Regions from separate parts of the Paenibacillus sp. 01T424 genome, predicted to be linked through region 2. Evidence: riboswitches for the same ligand, from Rfam matches in the RefSeq annotation. Region 2 holds a riboswitch; each other region holds the start of a gene.

Region 1 (4,216 bases), on a different contig from region 2:
TCATTTCCGCCCGCTTGTATGCGAATTGAAATTCCATCGACTTTTTTATTGTCAGCAGACAAAACACTATTCAACTTAGTCGTTAGACCGCTATCATCTATGCTCAAATTTTTAGGAAGCAGCAGCTTTTGATCCCATGTTGATGTAACCTTTGTATTAGCTGGAATCTCCAACGTTGTCGTACCACGAATAGCTGTTACCTGTGGCAATGCAGCCGATGTAAATGTAAGACTGATATTGTTAGTTACATGCGAATTGCTTGCTGTACCAAGAGTGACAACCTTCTCATTCTCATGAATTGCAAAATTTTGATCCGTTGTTTCACTCACTTCACGAGGTATAGCGATTACAATTGGATCGGATTCTTTTTTGCCAACTAACGCAGCAGCTAATGCTTTAACCGTTATTGTTCCGCCTTTTGCTGTACCTTCAAAAGAAATATTTATGTTCTTGCCATCTTGAACAAGTGATTTTACTTTTAGATCTGTATTTCCAGTATCAATAGTCCAATTTTCGATATTGGCCGCAACGCTAGTGAACTCGTCACCAGCAAGCTTTACGTCAATCGACGGATTATCAGCACCACTTGTAATCGTTGATTGTGTAGAAAGTTCAGCATATCTGCTGTAATAGAAGCGAACGACATCTTTTTCCTTAAGCTCATATGCGTCTGCGCCAACTTCTGGAGCAATCCCATTTACTTCATACATCCAGCCGTCCCAGCCGCCAAGACTGCCGGCTGCTTCCCCAGCTATTTCTGATACATAAGGGCCGAAGTTGCTTTCCGTTATTTTATAACCAATCTTTGGCTCTGCTCGATCAAGGGCATTTTTAAATACATCTAAAACCATTACTGGGTTTTCTGTATTCTTAAGTGTCACCGTTTGCTTCGTATAAATTGGTGATGAAATGCCATCAACCTGAAAATTTACAGTCACAGAATCAGAAACTAAAACCGGAAACGGTTCGCTCTCCTTCTTACTCTCTGAAGCTGCTGCTAATGCTTGTAGTGTAAATGGCTTGTCTTTTGCTTTGCCCAAAAGACTAATCTTAATGTGCTGATCGTTCGTCTTCTCGATTGATTTAATCGTCAGTCCTGACGCATCCGAATCAATAGCCCAGTTGCTTGCAATAGTCGCTTCGCTGCTGAAATGATCACCCACAAGCTTAACGTCGACAATAGGATCAACTGAGCCGGTGTTCAGCTRTGTTGTTGTAGAGAGCGCAGGGTAACGACTGTAATAGAATCGGACCTCATCATTTTCTTTAAGCTGGTATGCATCTGCACCTACATCTGGCGCAATGCCATTGACCTCGTACATCCATCCATCCCAGCCGCCAAATGAACCAGCTTCTTGTCCAGCAATTCCTTGAACATATGAACCAATACTACTATTTACAATATTGAAAGTGATAGGTGGATTTGCTGTATTAAGTGCCTTTTTTAGAGCATCGAGTGCTGTAACTGGCTTTTCATTCTGTTTTAAACTAACCGTTTTCTGATCATAAATACTTTGAGAAATACCATCAACTTTAACCTTTGTGTTAACAAAGACAGGAAGTTTTATTTCACCTAAACGTTGCCATACCGTTTTCTGATTTTTAATATCAGCAAGTGCAACAAGTGCTTGCTCTGTAGCGATTGAATTAGAACCTTTATCTAAATCGTTCTTAAATGCTCCATTCTGGAGCTGGAACAATGAATAAGTATCAAGTACTGATTTGTCATTAGCCATCCAGACATCAGACAACATATCCTCGCCAACGGCTGTTAATCCGCTTACTACGGCAGAAGTGCTGCTCGAGTTTTTTCCATACATGACATTTTCTTGGTTTAACTTTATAGTTTGCAAATAATTTTTCACTCTTACAATCGCAGCTTGAACAGCACTATCATTCTGATAATTGCCGAGTGCAAGCAGCCCCATACCAGTCATATCAGGATCAGAATCTTTTCCAAAAAATGCAAATCCACCGTCATTCAACTGTTTACTTAATAGATATTTTAATGCCTTATTCTTTGAGGTATCATCCCAGCTACCAACGTCACTCCCAAGCTTTGCACCCGTGTCAAGTGCATGCATCGCCCACATATGCCTGTTTGTTGAACCGGCGAATGACCCTGTATCCTTATTTAGTTGTGCAGCTAACTCCGCATACAGATTTCGATCCGTTTCCCACGCATGCGCAGGATCTTCACCCATCGCGAGTAATGAATAAATATAGCGGATATGAGTTGTATCACTATCATTAGGCTTCAACCCCGGATCCACGGTCTTCCAACTAGGCAGCTTCCAACTGCCATCCTGCAGGTTTTCTCCAGCACCCCAAAGGGCAACAATTTCCCACCAAGAATTCAATGTTGTATTTCTATTTTTATAATACTCAACCGTCTTATCAATCATCTCATTCAATGACGTATTCGCAGAATGATCTGCCGCTTTACCTACTTGTGGTGCAAATAAAGTAAACACCAATACAAAACTTAAAATTGCAGGCAAACTCTTTTTCATAAATCTTTTTAAATTAAGCAATGTTTTCTCTCCCTTTAATCATTTTTGGCAACAAAAAAACATCTTTCCGTTTGTGGAAAGATGTTTGGATAAACACGTGCGCATGGAAGCATAGGAATCCACCTATTGCAAAAGCACGAATAAACATCTCCCTCCCATCCTCGTGAGAAATATAGAGCGCTCCTATGGCAGGTCTCCTGGCTTCGCTTCATTGCTTAGACGATCTCCTTCCCGTCGTGATATGACAGTGGACAACATGATCGTCTGCTCCGCGATACAGTGGCGGGACCGCGTCGGATTTTGACCGAACTTCCCTATTAAGCTGCTTGTGAATGATAGATTCACGGCAGCACCATATTAGCTATTCTATGAAATTGTAAGTGCTTGTTTTGTGAATTGTATCAAATTTGAAAGGATTAGACAAAGGTTCTGACCGTTTTTTTTCAACTTGTACAATTCTCTATTCAATTTATTGTGACTATGACTCGTATTTCATCATAAATCTACTTCAGCTACAAATTACTCAATTTTAAATCTCGTAATCGAGCGCTGAAGCTCCTCCGAAAGCTCATTTACAGATGAAGCAAGCTGCTGCGTTTCAGCTGCGAGCTGATTTTGCCGCTCAGTGTCTGCTGCCGATTGCGCAGCATGAGTTGAAGTATCCTTGGCGACCTGCGCCATCGATTCAACGGAAGCGCTCACTTCCTCGCTGCCTGCTGCCATCTCCTCCGTTGAAGCAGATACGTCTTCAATTTGTGAGGCAACAAGGCGGGATTCCTTCCATATCGTGTCAAAAGATACCTTCAGCTCCTGAACGATGAGTAATCCTTGTTCCATTTCTTGCTCTCCTGCAGTGACCGCGCCAACAGCATCGGCAGTCAAGGCTAGCACCTCATTAATCGTTTCTTCGATATGGCCCGCATGTGCCGAAGCCTGTTCCGCCAGCTTTCTCACTTCACTTGATACTACTGCAAATCCACGGCCATACTCCCCTGCATGTGCCGCTTCTATAGCAGCGTTTAGAGCGAGTAAATTCGTCTGATTTGCAATGGCAGCAATCGTGCCTGCCATCTCTTGGATTTCGGATGAGCGCTCATTAAGCTCTCCAATCACTCGTGATATCGAAGCCGTTGCCGCGCCAAGCCGCTCCATTTGACCAACCGCATGATCCGATTTTTCATGGCCCAGCTCCGCTGCTTGCAGCATATCGTTCGACGCTTCAGACATTTGGCTCGAGGAGTGAGCAATCCTTCCTACGCTCGTCGCCATTTCCTCCATAGACCTTGCTGCCTCAACTGCTCCGTCCGCTTGATTTTCCGCGCCAATTGCCATCTCATTCACAGAGGAAGCAAGCTGCGAGGAGAGCTCTCGGCTTTGCTGCGAGCCTACACCCAATCGGCCTGCAAAATCCGATACGGATGCGGCATTGTTCCGAATCGTCCGCATTAAGCCTTGCATATGGGCAATGAAATGATTGATTTCTTCGCCTAGGCGAGCAATTTCATCATTTCCTTTATTTTCTATACGATAGGTAAGATCCGCTTCGCTAGAATTAAGATTAATTGCAGCATGAACAATATTACGAAGCTTACGTCCTACCATAAATTGTGATAGAAGAAACAAAACGACCAATACAACAGCCATCAGGCCACCAAATTGCATGACAACCATCGTTCTTTCTGAAGCGATGAGCGCATCTGCCT
Region 2 (4,216 bases):
TACACATTTACAGATATGGACGCCGTACCTGCAAGCGAGCTAAAATAGAAACATTCGCTACAGGGGGTGCACTATGCTTGCTGCCGAACGGCATCGTAAGATTATAGATAAATTGGAGCAGCTTGGCGCGGTTAAAGTTTCCGAGCTAAGCGAGCTGTTTCAAGTCACGGAGAAAACGGTTCGTGAAGATTTAGAGAAGCTGGAAGAGAAGGGATTGCTGAAACGGACTCATGGCGGAGCTGTGCCCCAGCATAGAGGCGAAGACAGCCTTTATCCGCTGCAATTCCCAAATAGCAAGCATCAGCGGGAGAAGGCGGCGATTGCGGAGCTTGCTCTTTCCTGCATCGAGCCTAATGATATTATTGCGCTTGATGCTGGCAGTACTACGCTCGAAATGGCAAAACGTCTGCCCAACATCCCGGTTACGGTGCTTACGAACGATCTGCTTATCATTCGGGAGCTGACTGCGAAGGACCAAGTAAGGCTTGTTATTCCTGGGGGCTACCGGCATAACAATTTGCTTATCGGCGCAGAATCGCAGGAATGGATTAAACGACTGAATGTACACAAGCTGTTTCTTTCCACAACCGGCATTCATATGGAATATGGGCTTACCATATTCACAGAAGAATTGACGAAGCTGAAGAAGCTGTATATGGAAAATGCCAAGGTCGTCTACTGCCTTGCCGATCATAACAAATTCGATAAGGGTGCACTAATAACGTTTGCCGGTTTGCATGAAATTGACTATATCATCACAGACGAAGGTATAGATGCGGACGTTGCGGCGAGGTATGAGTCACAAAATATAAAAATGATGAAAGCAGCGCTTTCGGAAAATGGGAAGCGTACTAAAGGTAGGAGCTGAGCCGATGAGTTTGTTTGATTTGACGGGTAAAACAGCTGTCGTCACAGGTGCAGGGCGCGGGCTTGGGGAAGCGATTGCGCTTGGATTAGCACGAGCGGGTGCGGATATCGCGCTTGTCACGAACCAAACGCCTGCTGACAAAACGGCAGCAGCGATAAGAGAGCTTGGACGCAAAGCGATTACAATTCAGACCGATATTGCTGACCGAACGAAGCTTGCTGGAATTGTTGATCGTACAGTTGAAGAACTGGGACGCATCGATATTTTGGTCAACAACGCGGGTATCATTCGCCGCACGCCCGCTGCAGAGCATAGCTACGAGGACTGGCAGGATGTACTCGATGTTAACTTGAATTCTGTATTTCTCCTTTCCCAGCTGGCTGGGAAACATATGATTGAACAGGGCTCAGGGAAAATTATTAACATTGCGTCGATGTTAACCTTCCAAGGCGGAATTAATGTTCCGGGCTATACGTCCAGCAAACATGCCGTTGCCGGTCTTACCAAAGCGCTTGCTAGCGAATGGGCAGCTAAAGGCTTGCAGGTAAATGCGATAGCCCCAGGCTACATGAGTACAGACAACACCGAAGCGCTTCGCGAGGATCCTGTTCGCAGTGCTCAAATTTTGCAGCGCATACCAGCGGGACGCTGGGGTACATCGCAGGATTTGATTGGACCAGCGGTGTTCCTAGCCTCTTCAGCTTCTGATTATATGAACGGCCATATTTTGGCTGTTGATGGCGGTTGGCTGGTTAGGTAATTATATAAAAAACCAATAAGGCTTTCCTTTTACAGCGCAGGCTGCTTAGAGGAGAGTCTTTTTTTGATATTATAGTGATTTCCATTGTATGGTTATTATTTTGCGTGTATAGTTATTCGTGATCCTAAAAAATGCGATCAACAACTGAAATAAGTGGAAATAGGTGCTCTTGCTGTATAGCTTGAGCTTAAAAGGGAAGTCCGGTGCAAAACCGACGCGGTCCCGCCACTGTAACAGAGGAGTCTAAGCGCTAACGCCACTGATCTTAACCGGTTGGGAAGGCAAGCTTACGATGATGATTCTGGAGCCAGGAGACCTGCCTATTTGAACGACACTGATTTTACCTACGGGAGATAGGGAGGTGTTAAGACAGAACCGCTGTTTATTAAAACGCCGGGCGTCTTTACCTTTGCTTCTTTAAGGTAACGACGCTCTTTTTTGTGCTTTTATTTCATAATAATCACATTTATTAGGAGGAAATATGAACGTGAGCAAACTGCAAAACAGTGTACTTGGATATCCGCGTATCGGCGAAAATCGGGAATGGAAAAAAGCGCTTGAAGCTTTTTGGAAAGGTGATTTGGACGAAACGATATTCCTTCAAACGCTTGAAAGCATTCGTCTAAACAACTTGAAGCTGCAAAAAGATAAAGGAATTTCGCTAATTCCTGTTAATGATTTTACGTTGTATGATCAAATGCTGGATACTGCAGCGATGTTTGGCCTTGTGCCAGATCGTTTTTCCTATGATGGAGGTCCTGTTCCCGTACAGACCTACTACGCAATGGCGAGAGGGACACAGGAAGCACAAGCCTGCGAGATGACCAAATGGTTTAATACCAACTATCACTATATCGTGCCAGAACTTGCGGGTGCTGCGCCGGTACTGACGGAAAACCGTCCGCTAATTGCGTACCGCGAAGCCAAAGAAAAGCTTGGCATTGAAGGTAAACCTGTCATTATCGGTCTATACACCTTCCTCAAGCTGTCGAAGGGCTACGATGCCAAGCAGCTTCCGCAGCTCATTGAGCAGTTTATACCGCTTTATGCTCAGCTGCTTAAGGAGCTTGAGCAAGAAGGCGTACAATGGGTGCAAATCGATGAGCCCATCCTTGTTACCTCTATCTCTGAGGAAGAGATGCAATGGGTTGAATCGATTTATGCAAGGCTGAACCAAGCAGCGCCAGCGCTTAACATAATGCTTCAAACGTATTTTGAGGCGGTTGAGCATTATGAAGCTGTAGTTGCTCTCCCGGTACAAGCGATCGGTTTGGATTTCGTTCATGGTTTGGAGCAAAACTTGAAGTCGCTGGAGCAATTTGGTTATCCGAAGGATAAGCTCGCTGGTATCGGACTTGTAGACGGACGCAACATTTGGCGCTCAGACTATAAGCAAAAGCTCGAATTGCTGCAAAAGCTTTCCGCATACATTCCAGCTGAGCGCACGATCATTCAATCGTCATGCAGCCTGCTGCATGTGCCGGTAACGGCAAAAAACGAAACCAATCTGCCAGTAGAGCTGCGTGAGGCGCTTGCATTCGCGGAAGAAAAGCTGGATGAAATTGTGTGGCTAAGTGAAACAGCGACTGTAAATGAGGCGGACATCTCAGAACTGCGCAAGCTTGAGCTTAAGCTTAACGGCGAGCGGATTCATCATTTATCCATTTCTCCTGCCCGCAATCGCCAAGCTGCTGATGCAGCAGCGATAGCGGCGCATCCTTCAACGAGGCAGAAGCCATTTGCGGAGAGACAAAAGCTGCAGCAGCAAAAGTGGAATTTGCCGTTCCTTCCAACAACAACAATCGGCAGCTTCCCGCAAACGCTGGATGTACGCCAAGCAAGGCAAAAATGGAGAAAAAACGAGCTCAGCTCGCAGGACTACGCTTCCTTTATCAACGATAAAATTAAAAATTGGATTGAAATCCAAGAAGAGCTTAACATAGACGTCCTCGTTCATGGTGAATTTGAGCGTACGGACATGGTCGAATTTTTCGGAGAGAAGCTGGATGGGTTCGCATTTACAAAAGCCGGCTGGGTTCAATCGTATGGTTCCCGCTGCGTAAAGCCGCCGGCCATTTATGGCGATGTTGTATTTACTGAGCCAATGACAGTAACCGAAAGCGTGTATGCGCAGTCGCTGACAAGCCGTCCGGTAAAAGGGATGCTGACGGGGCCGATTACGATTTTAAACTGGTCATTTGTTCGCAACGATATCACACGCGAGCAGGTCGCATACCAAATTGCGCTTGCACTCTCAGAGGAAGTAAAGGCGCTTGAGAGCGCAGGTATAGAGATGATCCAGGTTGATGAGCCAGCTTTGCGAGAAGGCTTGCCGCTTAAACGCAGTGATTGGGATGCCTATTTAAAATGGGGCGTGCATGCGTTCCGTCTATCGACTTCAGCTGTGCGTGACACAACACAAATTCATACACATATGTGTTATTGTGAGTTCCATGATATTATCGATTCCATTCTTGCGCTGGATGCGGATGTCATCTCCATTGAAACCTCGCGCAGCCATGGCGAGCTGATTCATAGCTTTGAGGAGAACACCTATGACCAAGGCATCGGCTTAGGCGTTTACGATA
Region 3 (4,216 bases), on a different contig from region 2:
AATGGAACGTCAATTGATCAACCTGAATTACTTCCATGACCTTCTCTCCATTTCTTCAAGTACGACTGGTGTTAACAGAAAGGCGCAATAGCAAGCGTATGCAATGCCTTCCCCCCTATGAAACTGCATTGTTTCCAGACGCGGGTAAATAGTAAGCACACCAAAACCTTGCATCCAGCCCCAAATGCATACTAGTGCCATTGCTCCAAGAAACAATAGAACATACCAATCTCTACGATCCATACGATAGATGACATAAGAGCTTCGTTTAGCTGCGCCATACCCTCTAGCTTTCATAGAATCAGCGGTCTGAAGCGCCTCCTCCAAGGACCAGGTCAACAGCACACGAACGAGCAGCATGCCATCCTTGCTCCGTTTTTTCAAGCTGCCTTCGAGAATCGAAACCCCTTTTATTCGTTGAACCGTAGTAATTTGATCCAGTCTCCGCAAGAAAAGCGGTACGAACCGAATCGACATCGAGGTTAGCAGTGCAGTTCGCGGAGCGACTCGTGAAAATAAATACATCCATTTCTCCGTCGTAACAATCTGCTGAAACGATACAAAGGCTAGTAAAATGCACAATAAAGATAGCATCATCGTCACACCATATAAAATAGCTTCCAACGTGATCGGCTGATCCATAAAATAAAATAAAATATGCCGCCCGCGATGAGAAAACAGCGGGTTAAGAACAGCAACTAAACCGCCCATTAGAACATAATAAGGAAGCAGCTTAAGCAGCCGCTTCCCTTCGCCATGAATGACAATAATTACCGTAATCGCAGCAAGTGACGTCAATAAGAAAACAGGATGAAATAAGAGCATGCCGAATGTAATGACTCCTGCATAATAACTGAAGCTCGTAACCGGATGTACCGAACCGAACGCACTATTCATCGAATTTTGCTCCTATATCCTCGCCAAGATCAGTCGTGTACAACCATTCAATAACATCACCTTCATTAACCTTGTAAACCCCGGCGCCCTTGTTAGGAAACTCACCGTTTACTCGGTACATCCAGCCGCTCTTCGCACCCAGATCGAATTCGTAAATATTATCGATGCCTTCGATATAAGCACCGCCTTTAACACCTCTGTATTCCATTTGTATTTTGTTTTTTCTCGTAATTTTCTTCAATACATCTAGAACGGTATCGTCCTTCTTGAACTCTACGGCTGTTGGTGCAAGCACCGTTCCCGTATCTTTGTCCGCGACAATTGAAATCGTAACCGTCTGCATAGGATTCGGCGTTGCAACAGGCGTGACGGGCTTCGCTGTAGCCGCACTGTCTGTTTTGGTTGGTTTCGCAGAAGTAGTAGGCTTCGTTTTTGGATCATCCAGTTTTGGCTCATTTGTCTGCTTCGGCTTCGGGGAAGGCGTTGCTTGCTTACCGCCAGCGTTGTCGGTTGCCTTCGCGTTATCTTGATCTTTATCTTCGCTAGGCAACTGCGTTGCCTCTGCCGTTTCTGATGCTGAAGTACTCGTTGGCTGCTCATCAGCGGCTTTCTCCGCTTCTTTTCCCACTTGTCCTTCGTTGCTGGTTTGCACTTGATTGGTATTGGAATTAACGCTTTGTGCCGGACTGGCACAGCCAGCTAATAAACCAATAAACAGCCATAGGATGATTAAGCTTGGTAACCATTTCTTGTAGATCTTTGCCATCGTCTCTTTTCTGCTCCTTTTTGTCTCATTCACACAAACCTTAACAATAAAAAAAAGACCCCCTTCTATTAGGGGATCTGCATGCCGAATGTAAGAATAGCAACCGTATATAACTAAAATATATGATGCGTCCTGCAAAACGATTACGCCTCCACATTCTTTACCCCCGAAGAATGAGAAACAAAATAAAAAAGGCAGGTTTCCTGGCTTGTGCGTCAACGCGATTCTCACACCTTCCCATCCTTGAATCGGACAGTGGCATTTGCAGAGAATCACTCTTCACATACAGTGGCGGGACCGCGCCGGCATTGAACCGGACTTCCCTATTAAGCAAACAAAAGCATGCTTTTGTTTGCACCTTCTCTATTCAATTATGCGATTATTTAATCAATCATATCGGGATTGCTGGGGTTTGTCTATATGGGATTTGAATGATTCGATCGCAAATAGCAGCTGCATCCTCTTGATCATGGGTGACGAACATACACGTAATTTGGGCTTTGTGAAGCAATCGCTTCAGCTCCTCCCGAATGCTTTGCTTTAAGTGTGAATCCAAACTGCTAAATGGCTCATCCATCAACAGCATCAAGGGAGACGGGGCAAGCGCACGAGCAAAAGCAACACGCTGCTGCTGACCGCCGCTAAGCTCATGCGGATAACGCTTGACGAAATCATTTAACTGTATCAGCTCCAGCATTTCATCCAGCCGTTTGAATCTATCTTTTCTTGATAATCGATGTAAACCAAATAATATATTTTGACCGACAGTCAGATGAGGAAACAACGCATAATCCTGAAACACCATGCCTATGCCGCGCTGCTCAGGCTGAATAAACTGCTGATCATCTACTAAAACCCTGCCGCCAGCGGCAATACGTCCCGAGGCAGGAATCTCAAGCCCGGCAATAATCCGCAGCAGCGTGCTTTTCCCGCAACCGCTTTGACCAAGCACTCCAACAACTTCACCCTTCTGCATTTGCATCGTAAAGTTTTCCAATACACTCTTTTTCCCATTGTCATAGCTAAAAGAAACGTTAGTCAGCTCAAAAAAGTTCATCTGGATTTCTTCTCTCCCAACCGATGATAAACAAAAACAGTTGCCATTCCCACCGTGATTATGAATAAAGACGGTACCGAAGCTTGATGAATTTGCTCATCGCTTGCATATTGATAGGCTTTTGTCGCTAGCGTCTCAAAATTAAACGGGCGCAGCAGCAGCGTCAGCGGCAGCTCCTTCATAATTTCCATAAAGGTAAGCAGGAAGCCTGCTAATATGGATCCTTTTATTAAAGGCAAGTCAACTTTGAAGAAGGTAGCAGTCATACCGATGCCGAGCGTTCTGGAAGCTTCAGAATAACGATTGCCTATTTTATCAAATCCCGCTTCCACCGCATTAAATCCTACACCAAGGAAGCGGATTACATAGGCGAAAATAAGCATTACGAGCGACATGCTGAGTACGAGCTTGCTCGATCCAAAACCTAACCATGAATAGACGCCGCTTAATTGATGGTCTAGGGAAATAAACAAAGCAAGCACGCCAATGGACAAAACAGCACCCGGGATAGAGTAGCCCATTAAAATTAGCTTTGTTGCTGCAAGCGACAAAAGCGATCGATTCAGGCTCCGGCTTACATTGGCGACAATAACTGCAAGCAGCATCAACACGGTAATCGCAACAATGGAAACCAAAAGCGTGTTTGAGACGAGCTGCGCAAATTTGCTGTTCAATACATCTTGATATGTCCATGTCGCCCAAACGAGGAGCTGAACTACTGGAATAGCGAACGAAAGGGCAAATATAACCGTGCTCACAAAAATAGCAGCAGCTGTCCCTAAATAGGATAACTTCCTTCGTTTAAGCGGATTAAGCTTGCTTGTCGCGGAATGATACATTTTTCGCCTGCGAAGCAGTCTCTCCATAATAAACAATCCAATAATAGCGCTCATTAGGAGCGCAGATAATCTCAGGGCAGAATCAACGTCATACATACCAAACCATGTTTTGAAAATCGTTGCAGTAAACGAAGCAATGCCAAAATGTTTTGTTACTCCAAAATCATTCAGTACCTCAAATGCGACGAGGCTGGCTCCGCCGATAATTGCAGCCTGCGACAAAGGCAATACGATTCGGAAAAAGATATGAAGCTGCCCTTTGCCGAGCAATCTTGCGTTTTCTATGAAAGCTGCGCTTTGCTTCTCCATAAAGGTTTTGGTCATCAAATAAATGTAAGGAAATAAAAACATTGAAAATATGAAAATAGCGCCTTTCATGGACAATATATCAAAATAAGCTTGGTTAGGGGTTACGCCGAGCGTATTTCGCATAAAAACTTGTATGCTGCCCGTATAGCTCAGCATAGAACCGTAAGTATAAGCTGCAATATATGGTGGAATAGCCAGTGGCAGCAAAAATGCAAAGTGAAAGAACTTCCGCATCGGGAAATCATAGGCTGCAACAAGCCATGCAAGCGACACGCCGATGATAACGGAGAAAAACACCGATCCTACTACAAGATATAAAGATTGAACGACAGATTCAAACAGCATATA

The links. Region 2 has a riboswitch for cobalamin ahead of metE (5-methyltetrahydropteroyltriglutamate--homocysteine S-methyltransferase). Riboswitches for the same ligand answer to the same signal wherever they lie in the genome.
Region 1: another riboswitch for cobalamin. It lies ahead of AC1DPK_RS03080 (DUF4430 domain-containing protein); the one in region 2 lies ahead of metE (5-methyltetrahydropteroyltriglutamate--homocysteine S-methyltransferase).
Region 3: another riboswitch for cobalamin. It lies ahead of AC1DPK_RS22765 (DUF4430 domain-containing protein); the one in region 2 lies ahead of metE (5-methyltetrahydropteroyltriglutamate--homocysteine S-methyltransferase).

What each region holds. Positions count from the first base shown of each region.
Region 1 is NZ_JBFTPZ010000002.1:251,044-255,259, forward strand. It holds gene AC1DPK_RS03080 (DUF4430 domain-containing protein) at 1-2,534, opposite strand, end outside; cobalamin riboswitch at 2,684-2,885, opposite strand; gene AC1DPK_RS03085 (methyl-accepting chemotaxis protein) at 3,033-4,216, opposite strand, start outside.
Region 2 is NZ_JBFTPZ010000003.1:101,411-105,626, reverse strand. It holds gene kduI (5-dehydro-4-deoxy-D-glucuronate isomerase) at 1-48, shown strand, start outside; gene AC1DPK_RS03875 (DeoR/GlpR family DNA-binding transcription regulator) at 74-868, shown strand; gene kduD (2-dehydro-3-deoxy-D-gluconate 5-dehydrogenase KduD) at 873-1,628, shown strand; cobalamin riboswitch at 1,773-1,966, shown strand; gene metE (5-methyltetrahydropteroyltriglutamate--homocysteine S-methyltransferase) at 2,116-4,216, shown strand, end outside.
Region 3 is NZ_JBFTPZ010000032.1:42,392-46,607, reverse strand. It holds gene AC1DPK_RS22775 (ABC transporter ATP-binding protein) at 1-37, opposite strand, end outside; gene AC1DPK_RS22770 (energy-coupling factor transporter transmembrane component T) at 28-897, opposite strand; gene AC1DPK_RS22765 (DUF4430 domain-containing protein) at 890-1,663, opposite strand; cobalamin riboswitch at 1,840-2,040, opposite strand; gene AC1DPK_RS22760 (ABC transporter ATP-binding protein) at 2,055-2,720, opposite strand; gene AC1DPK_RS22755 (ABC transporter permease) at 2,717-4,216, opposite strand, start outside.